2 linked regions of the Victivallis sp. Marseille-Q1083 genome follow. The protein of the gene in region 2 binds, or shares a complex with, the protein of the main gene of each other region. Links are inferred from orthologs where the notes say so. Each region holds a gene or a part of one and is shown on either strand. Other genes may lie near its edges.

Region 1 (3,522 bases), on a different replicon or contig from region 2:
TTCCGCCGCATCGACGTCGGCAGCGATCGTATAAACATCCCGCGTCCAAACCGCATCGACATTCAGTTTCAGAAAGTCGACTATCTGTTGTTTGACGCCCTCTCCGCGCGCATCCCGCCAGGTGCGCAACGGTGAAATTTCAATCCGATAATTCATGCGGCACTACGCCTTCCTTTTCTGCTCTGCTAAAACGTTACCGGTCATTTCGAACGCCGCGGACCATTGTCCTTCGGCTTCATCGCCGGATTGCTGATCGTAATGGAACCGGGAATCGCCGGACGACCGTCCTTGCGGCCGGCGCTCAACAGTTCATTCATATCGAATTGACCGAACGAACGGTGTATCAATTCCTGCGGCAGCGATTCCAGCAACCGCTCAAAGCTCTCCAATGTCGCAATGGTCGCCCGGAACATATTGGCAACCGCTTCCTGCTCGATCTGCCCCATCAACACTTCAAAGGCCTTGAACGCTTCATGCTTGTACTCCACCAACGGATCCTTCTGCGCGGCGTAAACCCTCAAATAGATGCTCGACCGCAAACTGTCCATCGTATACAAATGCTCCTGCCACAACCGGTCGATCGCATCCAGCACCGTATGGCGTTCCAGATAGCGGCACTGTTCCCGCGGCAGGATCTCATTCTTCCGGTTATAGGCAACTTCGATCTTATCGACGATTTGCTCGGTCAACGCGCTCGGATCGCGCAGCGGCCCGCGACCGTCGCCGGCCGCTTTCGAACCGGCTCTAAATCCGGCAGTCAGCTCGCTCTCCTGGAAGTCGATCGGAAACGTCGCCTTCAGCCAGGTAACCAGGCGGGCCATATCGAATTCACCGTCATTCTGGGTACGGGCTTCTCCCTTGGCCGGCCCGAGGGCGATTTCCTGCACTTTGTTCAACACATGCTGTTCGACCAGATACATCAAGGTATCCAGCGGCTTCTCGGACAGAAGCGCATCTTTCCGCAGACCGTAAATGATCTCGCGCTGCTTGTTCATCACATCATCGAATTCCAGCGTCCGTTTCCGGATTGCAAAGTGCTGCTGCTCCACCCGACGCTGCGCCGTTTCGATCGAACGGTTCAACCACGGATGCTCCAACTCCTCGCCCTCTTCCAAGCCGAAACGCTCAAAAATCTTGATGACCCGGTCGCCGCCGAAAAGGCGCATTAAATTGTCTTCCAGCGACACATAGAATTTCGAAGCCCCCGGATCGCCCTGGCGCGAACAGCGGCCGCGCACCTGCCGGTCGATCCGCCGCGAATCGGGGCGGGACCTGCCGATAACATGCAAACCGCCCAAATCCGCCACTCCCGGCCCCAGCTTGATGTCGGTACCGCGGCCGGCCATATTGGTCGCCACCGTCACCGCGCCCACCCGGCCGGCGTTGGCGACGATTTCCGCCTCCAACTGATGGTTCTTGGCATTCAGGACATTGTGCGGAATATTCTTCCGCTTCAGCATCCGGCTGACAATTTCAGAATCTTCCACCGAGATCGTTCCCAGCAACACCGGCTGCCCTTTGGCGTGGCGGGCGGCGGTTTCCTCGACGATCGCGTTGAATTTTTCGCGGCGCGTCTTGAAAATCGAGTCATTGGCATCAATACGCTGACACGGCCGGTTGGTCGGCACGACGATGACATCCAGTTTGTAAATCTGATGAAATTCGTTGGCTTCGGTTTCCGCTGTGCCGGTCATGCCGGCCAGTTTTTCGTAAAGACGGAAATAATTCTGAATGGTAATCGTCGCCAGCGTCTGCGTTTCCTGCTCGATTTTCACCCGTTCCTTGGCTTCCAGCGCCTGGTGCAAACCATCGCTGAAACGCCGGCCCGGCATCAACCGGCCGGTGTGCTCGTCGACGATCATCACCTTGTCGTCCTGCACGACGTAATGCACATCTTTTTCAAACAGGCAATACGCTTTCAACAGCTGCGACAAATCATGCAGCCGTTCGCTTTTGACCGCATAATCGGCTTCGAATTTCTGGCGTTTGGCCAACCGTTCTTCTTCACTCAGCGATGCATCGTTTTCAATATTGTGCAGCTCCAGCAGCAGATCCGGCATGATAAATGCCTCCGGATCATTCGGAGACAGCGCATTGCGTCCCTTTTCGGTCAAATCGGCACCATGCGATTTTTCATCGATGGCGAAATACAGATCTCCCTGCACTTCCTGCAGCAGACCGCGATTGTTGTCGCTGTGCACCTTGGAATCCAGCCGCTCCACCTCCTTGAGAATGCTGCCGTCTTCCAGGACGTGCAGCAACTGCTTGTGGGTCGGCATGCCGAATTTCACCTGCAGCAGTTTCAGCAGGGCATTTTCCCGCTCTTCGGCAGAAATCCCCTCGCGCTCCAGAGTCGACTTCGCCTCCTGCACCAACTTCGAACAAAGCAGATTCTGCTTCGAAAAAAGCTGCGCCACTTTCGGCTGCAACTGGTCGAACTGGTGGCTGGACATCGGCACCGGACCGGAAATGATCAGCGGCGTCCGCGCCTCATCAATCAAAATACTGTCGATTTCGTCGATAATCGCATAGAAGTGGTCGCGCTGCACCAGATGACGCGCCTCGGTGGCCATCCCCATATCCCGCAGATAGTCGAAACCGAATTCGCTGTTCGTGCCGTAGGTGATGTCACAGCGATACTGTTCGCGGCGAATATTCGACGGCATCTGTCCCTGCAGACAACCGACCGTCAAGCCCAGGTAGCGATAAATCGTCCCCATCCACTCGGAGTCACGGCGGGCCAGATAATCGTTGACCGTCACCAACTGGCAGTTTCTGCCGCTCAAGGCGTTCAAATACAGCGGCATCGAGGCGACCAGCGTTTTTCCTTCGCCGGTGGCCATTTCGGCGATATTGCCCCTGTGCAGGGCAATCGCCCCCAGAATCTGCACGTCAAACGGGATCATATCCCAAACCATCGACTGTCCGCAGACTTCCACTTCCTGCCCCACCAGCCGGCGGCAGGCATTCTTGACCACGGCGAACGCCTCGCACATGATGTCGTCGAGCGTTTCACCATTTTTCAGGCGTTCCTTGAATTCCACGGTCTTGTTCTTCAATTCCGCTTCGGACAGATTCTGGTAAGAAACCTCCAGCTCGTTGACCCTGGCGACCAACGGACGCATTTTTTTCAAATCGCGCGCCGATTTACTGCCGAAGATTTTTTTGACAATGCGTTCAATCATAAATAACAATTTCCTTCCACCGCCCGCTTTCCGCCAGACGGACTAACCAATCGTTTTATTTGGACCCGGGGGTGTCCAGCGGGGCGCCGGCCGCGCACAACGGACACTGGTCCGGTTCGAAAGTCGGTAAATTCAACCGAATCAAACTTTCAGTCGGCACATCGAAACCGGCCGCCCCTCCGCTGCGGTCGACCAGCACGGCAGCGCCGACGACATCGGCGCCGAACGAGCGGGCCAGGTCGATGGTCTGCTGCACCCGGCCTCCTTTGGTGATGACATCCTCGGCAACCAGCACCCGCTCTCCCGGCCGCAGAGAAAAACCGCGCTTCAAAACCAG
Region 2 (6,690 bases):
GACGCCGGAAGCCAAACAGGCCAAGCTGGACAAGAAAGCGGCGCTCCAGGCCAAGAAGAGCCAGGCGCGCGCGGCAGCGGCAGCGAATGGAGTGAAGTAAAATGCCTGATATGAGCAAAAAGTACAGGGATGAAGTTCGTCCGGCGCTGCAGGCACAGCTCGGATTGAAGAACGTCATGCAGATTCCGAAGCTGGAAAAGATCGTCATCTCCACCGGGATGAAATCCTCGGCGGAGCGCGATGCCTTCAGCGAAGCCAGGAAGCATCTCGCGGCGATGACCGGCCAGATGCCGGTGATCACCAAGGCCCGGAAGAACGTTTCGAACTTTAAATTGCGCGTCGGGATGCAGATCGGCGTGATGGTGACGCTGCGCGGCGCCAGAATGTATGAATTTCTGGATCGTTTCGTGCACAATGCGCTGCCGCGCGTTCGCGACTTCCGCGGTATTCCTTCGAGCGGTTTCGATGGCCGCGGCAACTACAACGTCGGTATCCAGGACATCTCGGTTTTCACCGAAGTGGATCCGGATAAGCTGAAGTATCCGATCGGCGTCAACATCACGATGGTGACGACGGCGGAGAACGACGACGAGGCGCGCGCGCTTCTCAAACTGTTGGAAGTTCCGTTTGCGGAATAAGGAAGGACTTTAAACGATGGCGAAGATTAGTTTGATTGTAAAGAGCGAACGCCCCAACAAGTTCAAAGTTCGCGAATACACTCGCTGCAAGGCTTGTGGTCGTGCCCGTGCTTATATCCGCAAGTTCCAGCTCTGTCGTATCTGCTTCAGAGAACTGGCTTCCAGCGGTAAAATTCCGGGCGTAACCAAGGCCAGCTGGTAAGAACAGGAGTTGTGACAAGATGAGTATGCAAGACCCGATTGCCGATATGATCACCCGAATCCGGAACGCCGGTGCGGCGGCCTTGAAAAAGGTCGAAATGCCCAGCTCGAAGATGAAGGTGGCGATTGCGGCGGTGATGAAGCAGGAAGGGTATATCGCCGATTATGCCGTCAGCGAAGACGGGGTGAAGAAGACATTGGCGATTGACCTGAAATATTATAAGAATAAACCGGTTATCGAAGGGGTGACGCGCGTCAGCAAACCCTCCTGCCGGACCTACTGCGGCGCGACGGAGATCCCGAAAGTCCGCAACGGGCTCGGAACGGTGATTTTGTCCACGCCGAAAGGCATTCTGTCCGGCCGCGAGGCGGCGCTGGCGAATGTCGGCGGAGAAATTCTCTGTTATATCTGGTAATTTTTTAGTGTAAGGATAATACAAACATGTCTCGTATAGGTAAGAAACCGATTCCGGTGCCGGCGGGGGTCACAGTGACCATTGCCGACGGGACCGTGACGGTCGCGGGCAAGGAGAAACTCCAGCTCGCACTGCCGCCGAAAGTGGCGGTGGAGATGAAGGACGGACACGTTCTGGTTTCGCAGGTGGAGGACACGCGTACTTCCAGCGCGATGCAGGGCTTGGCGCGCAGCCTGATCAACAATATGGTCATCGGTGTTTCCCAGGGGTTCAAGAAGGAGCTGCAGATTATCGGCGTCGGTTACAAAGCGCAGATATCCGGCAGCAAACTGGTGCTGAACCTGGGCTATTCGCATGTGATCAATTACGATGTGCCGGCCGGCGTCAAAGTGACGGTTGCCGACAACGTCAAGATCACCGTCGAGGGAGCCGACAAGCAGTTGGTCGGCGAAACCGCCGCCACCATCCGTCGGTTCCGCAAGCCGGAGCCGTACAAAGGCAAGGGCATTCGCTATGTCGATGAGCAGATTACGCTCAAAGAAGGCAAATCGGTCGGTTAAGGTTGAGGTAAAGTACTTATGGCTGTATTTACGAATAAAGACAGACGGATGCGTCGGCATCTTCGCATCCGTAAAAAGGTCGCTGGCACGGCGGAACGTCCGCGCTTCTGCGTCAGCGTGACGACCAATCACATCTATTGCCAGTTCATCGATGACGTCAAGGGTGCGACGCTGGCGTCGGTTTCGACACTGGATGCGGCGTTCAAGGCGGCCGACGGCCGTCCGAACCTCGACGGCGCCGCGCTGCTCGGCAAGATGGCGGCGGAACGCGCTTTGGCGGCGAATGTCACCGAAGTGGTTTTCGACCGTTCCGGTTTCCAGTATCATGGCCGGGTGAAGGCAATTGCCGAAGCCGCCAGAGCGAACGGACTGAAATTCTAGAAGGAGCTTGAAATGGCGAAACGTGATAATATGAAAGCTCAGGATGAGGTCTTTCAGAACGAGCTCGGCGAAAGCGTCATCAGCATCAACCGCTGCAGCAAAGTCGTCAAAGGCGGCCGCAACTTCAGTTTCGGCGCGCTGGTGGTGGTCGGTGACCGCAACGGCAAAGTCGGCTTCGGTTACGGCAAGGCCAACGAAGTGGCCGACGCGATCCGCAAGGGCGGCGAAAGCGCCCGCCGCAATTTGAAGACGCTGCCGATGCACGGCGCGACGTTGCCGCACGCGGTGGAAGTCAAATTCGGCGGCGCGAAGGTGCTGTTGAAGCCGGCGAGCGCCGGCACCGGTTTGATTGCCGGCGGCGCGGTCCGGGCGATTCTGGAACTGGCCGGCGTCAAAGACGTGCTGGCCAAATCGCTTGGCGCGAGCAACTCGGTGAACGTGGCCAAGGCGACGTTCAAGGCGTTGGAGGCGCTGTCCAGCCGGGACGATGTGCTGGCGAAGCGCGGCGTGGAAACGATTTAAGCTTGGAAGGTTTTTACAATGAAGTTACATGAATTGGCTCCGACGCCGGGTTCCCGGCATCCGCGCAAGCGGGTGGGGCGTGGTGACAGTTCCGGCTTGGGCCGGACCTGCGGCCGCGGCGAAAAGGGACAGAAATCCCGTACCGGTTCTTCGATCCGGCCGTTTTTCGAAGGCGGTCAGATTCCGCTGTTCCGGCGTCTGCCGAAGCGCGGTTTCAACAGCCCGGACCATATCGAATACAATATCGTCAATTTGAGCGTGCTGGATGAGCATTTCGCCGCCGGGGAAGTGGTCGACAGCGAGGCTTTGAGCGCCAAAGGTTTGCCGGGCAAAGCGGACCGGATGCTCAAGATTCTCGCCAACGGCGAAATCACCAAAGCATTGACGGTAAAAGCACATAAATTCTCGGCGGCCGCCAAAGCCAAAATCGAAGCGGCCGGCGGCAGTTGCGAACAGATCTAAAGAGAAAAGCGGGGATTCGATGTTTGCTGCATTTGTGAATGCGTTTAAGGTAAAGGAGTTGCGGTCGCGGTTGCTGTTCACCGCCGGAATTATCGTTCTGGTGCGGGTCGCTTCCAATCTGCCGTGTCCGGGAGTAAATTCGGGTGCTTTGAATCAGTACCTGACCAATTTTTCTCAGGAAGCCGCTTCCGGCGGCGTCATGGCGATGGTTAACCTCTTCACCGGGGGTGCGCTCGAGCAGTTCGCGGTGGCGACGCTCGGTATCATGCCGTACATTACCTCGTCGATCATTATGCAGTTGCTGACGCCGGTGTTGCCGTCGCTGGAAAAAATGTCCAGAGACGGTGAATCCGGCCGCCAGAAAATCAATCAGTACACCCGCTATCTCACTGTTCTGATCTGTATTTTCCAGGGCTTTCTGGCCGCGGCGGCGATGGCCGATCCATCCCGGATCGGTTTGCCGTCACCGCATTTGCCGTTGTATGTCGGCAGCCAGACAGTCTTTATGTTGATGACGATCATCGTGCTGACGGCGACGACGATGGTCTTCATGTGGCTCGGCGAACAGGTGACCGAGCGCGGTATCGGCAATGGCGTGTCGATCATCATCACGATCAACATCATCGCCCGTATGCCGCAGGCGGTCACCCAGTTGGTGGAAATGACCATCTCCGGACAGACGATGTCCGGTGCGACCTTCAAACCGGTCCAGTTGCTGTTGCTGTTCGCCGTTTTCATCGCGGTTACCGCGGCGACGATTCTGTTGACGCAGGGCTACCGGCGGGTGCCGATCCAGATGGTCCGCAAGACGATCGGGACACAGGTGATGGGCGGCAGCACCTATATGCCGCTGAAGGTCAATTTCGCCAACGTCATGCCGATCATTTTCGCCGGTGCGATCATGATGGTGCCGGGGCCGCTGTTCAACGGTCTGGCGCAATTCACCAAAGGGCGCGACTGGAGCGGCGCCAGTGATTTCTTCCTTTCGCTGGGAACGCTGTTCCGCTATCATTCGACCGGATATATGGTGCTTTACGGTTTGCTGATCATGGGCTTTTCTTACTTCTGGGTGGCCAGTCAGTTCAATCCGATTCAAATTTCTGAAAATCTGAAGCGCGACGGCGCTTATATTCCCGGTATCCGTCCGGGGCAGCCGACCGCCGATTTCCTCGATCAGACGATGACCCGGGTGACGTTCGGCGGCGCGGTGTTCCTGACGGCGCTGGCCTTGTTCCCGATGATTCTGGCGACGCCGATCTTCGGCATCGATTTCCTGGTCGCCTCTTTCTTCGGCGGCACCAGCTTGCTGATCATGGTCGGTGTGGTGCTGGACACCATGAGCCAGATGGAATCGCACCTGACGATGCGCAATTATGACGGTTTCCTGAAGAGCGGCCGGCTTCGCGGCCGCAATGCGATCCAGTAAGACGACATGACGACCGATGTGATAGCGATCGACGGACCGGCCGCTTCCGGCAAAAGCACGGTGGCGGCCGGATTGGCCGAACGGTTGCGGATTCCGTACATCAATACCGGCAGCATGTACCGGGCGATCACGCTGGCGGCAATGCGCCGGGGCGTTTCGGCCGCGAATTGTACGGAGGCGGCGTTGGCGCCGGTCCTGGAACGGTTGCAGTTGGATTATGTCCGGAACGACGCCGGACATTTTGTTTTGCGGATGGACGGGCATGAAACGGACGCCGCATTGCGCAGTGCCGAAGTGGCGGCGCTGGTCAGTCCGGTGGCGGCTCTGCCGAATGTTCGCGCCTGGCTGCGGGAAAGACAGCGGGCGCTGGCGGCGGCGGGTCGGCTGGTCATGGAAGGCCGGGACATCGGTACCGAAATTTTCCCGGACGCCAGGTTCAAATTTTTTCTGACAGCGACGCCGGAAGAGCGGGCGCGCCGCCGGCTGGCGCAATCGGGTGAAAATTTCGACGGCGCCACTTTGGAGTCGGTGGCGGCGGCGATCGCCGAGCGCGACCGGATTGATTCCACCCGGACAGTGGCCCCGTTGCGGCCGGCGGCGGATGCCGTGCTGGTGGACAGCACCGGATTGGAAGTGGATGAGGTGGTAAATTTACTGGCGCGAAAGGTGATGGAGTGATGCACTGGCATGAAAGTTTTTACCGGGTTCCTTACGCGGACACCGATCAGATGGGTGTGGTCTATTACGCCAATTATCTGGAATATTTCGAACGCAGCCGCACGGAGATGCTGCGGGAGGCCGGTCTGCCTTACAGCGCGCTGGAGCGCTGCAACTGTTTTCTGCCGGTGACGGAGGTCAATTGCCGGTATTTGTCGCCGGCGCATTACGATGAACTGCTGACGTTCCGTTCCGGCGTCGCCGGCGTCAAGGGGGTCCGGCTTAAAATCATCACCGAAATTCGGCATGAAGCGACACTCCTGGTGCGCGGCGAGGTGACGCTGGCCTGTATGAACCGCGACCGTAAGTTGATCCGGCCGCCGGTCGAGCTTCTGACCGCTTGTGAGCAATATCGTGTGGAAGAGTAAATCCGGGGAGGTTTATCATGGCGATGCTGGAGCAGAATCAATTATATCCGCTGAAATTTCAACCTCTGTATTTTGCCAGGATCTGGGGAGGCAGCCAGCTCAGTGAGTTTTTGCACCGGCAATTGCCGCCGTCGGAGGAGCCGATCGGCGAATCCTGGGAACTGGTGGATCGCGAAGCGGTGCAGAGTCAGGTGGTCAACGGACCATTGGCCGGGCACACCATTCATGAATTGATCGAATTTTACGGGCGTTCTCTGCTGGGGTCCAAATGGACCGGCGGCCGTTTCCCGCTGTTGGTGAAACTGATCGATGCCGGGCAACGGCTGTCGCTGCAGGTGCATCCCGACGAACAGGCGTGCGCCAAGCTTGGCAACGGCGCGGAGCCGAAAACGGAGATGTGGTACATCATCGCCGCGTTGCGCGGCGCGAAGATCATGGCCGGTCTGAGTCCGCGCGGGACGCGCCGGCAACTGGTGGAGAATCTGAACTCTCCGGATGTCGAGAATCTGCTGCAGGTGTACCCGTCGCAGCCGGGGGATGCCTACTTCATCAGCGCCGGCACGCTGCATGCGATCGGCGAAGGGAACCTGCTGCTGGAAATCCAGCAGAACAGCGATACGACTTACCGGGTCAGCGACTGGGGAAGAGTCGATCAGAGCGGCCGGTCGCGTCAATTGCATTTGCAGGAGGCGATGGAGTCGATCGATTTCATGAACCGGACCAGTCCGCGGATTCCGGGGGTGGTCGGCGATGTCGCCCACAACCGCAAATTCCCGATGATCAACCGTTGCCGGTTTTTCAGCGTCGACAGTCTGCTGCTGGTCAGTCCGTGGCGGGACGATACGGCGCACGGCAGCAGTTTCCACCTGATCAGCGCGATCAATCAGCCGCTGGCGTTGGCGCGTTCGATGGAGTCGGAAAGCCTGCTGGATCTGCAGCCCGGCGAAAGCGCCTTGATCCCGGCCTGTTTCGGCAGTTATGCCATCCGTCCGTTGGCGG

The links.
Region 1: the proteins of secY (region 2) and secA are in contact, whole or in part, in a crystal structure (PDB 3DIN), measured with the Thermotoga maritima proteins. The link is inferred for Victivallis sp. Marseille-Q1083 from one-to-one orthologs. Residues at the interface, in WP_004081795.1 of Thermotoga maritima: Glu108, Gly109, Glu110, Glu111, Ala236, Glu237, Arg238, Arg239, Ile240, Thr241, Ile242, Gln243, Tyr244, Ala245, Arg246, Arg247, Val248, Thr249, Gly250, Arg251, Arg252, Val253, Tyr254, Gly256, Ala257, Ser258, Thr259, Tyr260, Leu261, Pro262; in WP_004082002.1 of Thermotoga maritima: Glu261, Ala262, Arg263, Lys300, Ala301, Arg302, Thr303, Ile304, Ile305, Leu323, Tyr324, Asp325, Pro326, Val329, Ser330, Tyr333, Ile336, Lys340, Phe345, Val349, Glu363, Phe364, Tyr374, Ser375, Gly376, Gly377, Glu393, Ile395, Thr482, Ser483.

Annotation. Positions count from the first base shown.
Region 1 is NZ_CAHJXL010000002.1:839,890-843,411, reverse strand. It holds secA (preprotein translocase subunit SecA), read right to left. Parts: upstream 3,186-3,522; coding sequence 201-3,185; downstream 1-200. Other genes in the region: pyrE (orotate phosphoribosyltransferase), read right to left, coding at 3,241-3,522; HWX74_RS19485 (AIR synthase-related protein), read right to left, coding at 1-156. UniProt on the Escherichia coli protein: Required for protein export, interacts with the SecYEG preprotein conducting channel.
Region 2 is NZ_CAHJXL010000001.1:1,460,608-1,467,297, reverse strand. Bases 2,598-5,402 are described here. They hold secY (preprotein translocase subunit SecY), read left to right. Parts: upstream 2,598-3,199; coding sequence 3,200-4,606; downstream 4,607-5,402. Other genes in these bases: HWX74_RS05780 (thioesterase family protein), read left to right, coding at 5,284-5,402; cmk ((d)CMP kinase), read left to right, coding at 4,613-5,284; rplO (50S ribosomal protein L15), read left to right, coding at 2,737-3,180; rpsE (30S ribosomal protein S5), read left to right, coding at 2,598-2,718. Outside these bases: HWX74_RS05830 (KOW motif domain-containing protein), read left to right, coding at 1-100; rplE (50S ribosomal protein L5), read left to right, coding at 102-638; HWX74_RS05820 (type Z 30S ribosomal protein S14), read left to right, coding at 655-840; rpsH (30S ribosomal protein S8), read left to right, coding at 860-1,255; rplF (50S ribosomal protein L6), read left to right, coding at 1,282-1,815; rplR (50S ribosomal protein L18), read left to right, coding at 1,834-2,196; more of rpsE, read left to right, coding at 2,209-2,597; more of HWX74_RS05780, read left to right, coding at 5,403-5,691; HWX74_RS05775 (type I phosphomannose isomerase catalytic subunit), read left to right, coding at 5,709-6,690. UniProt on the Escherichia coli protein: The central subunit of the protein translocation channel SecYEG. Consists of two halves formed by TMs 1-5 and 6-10.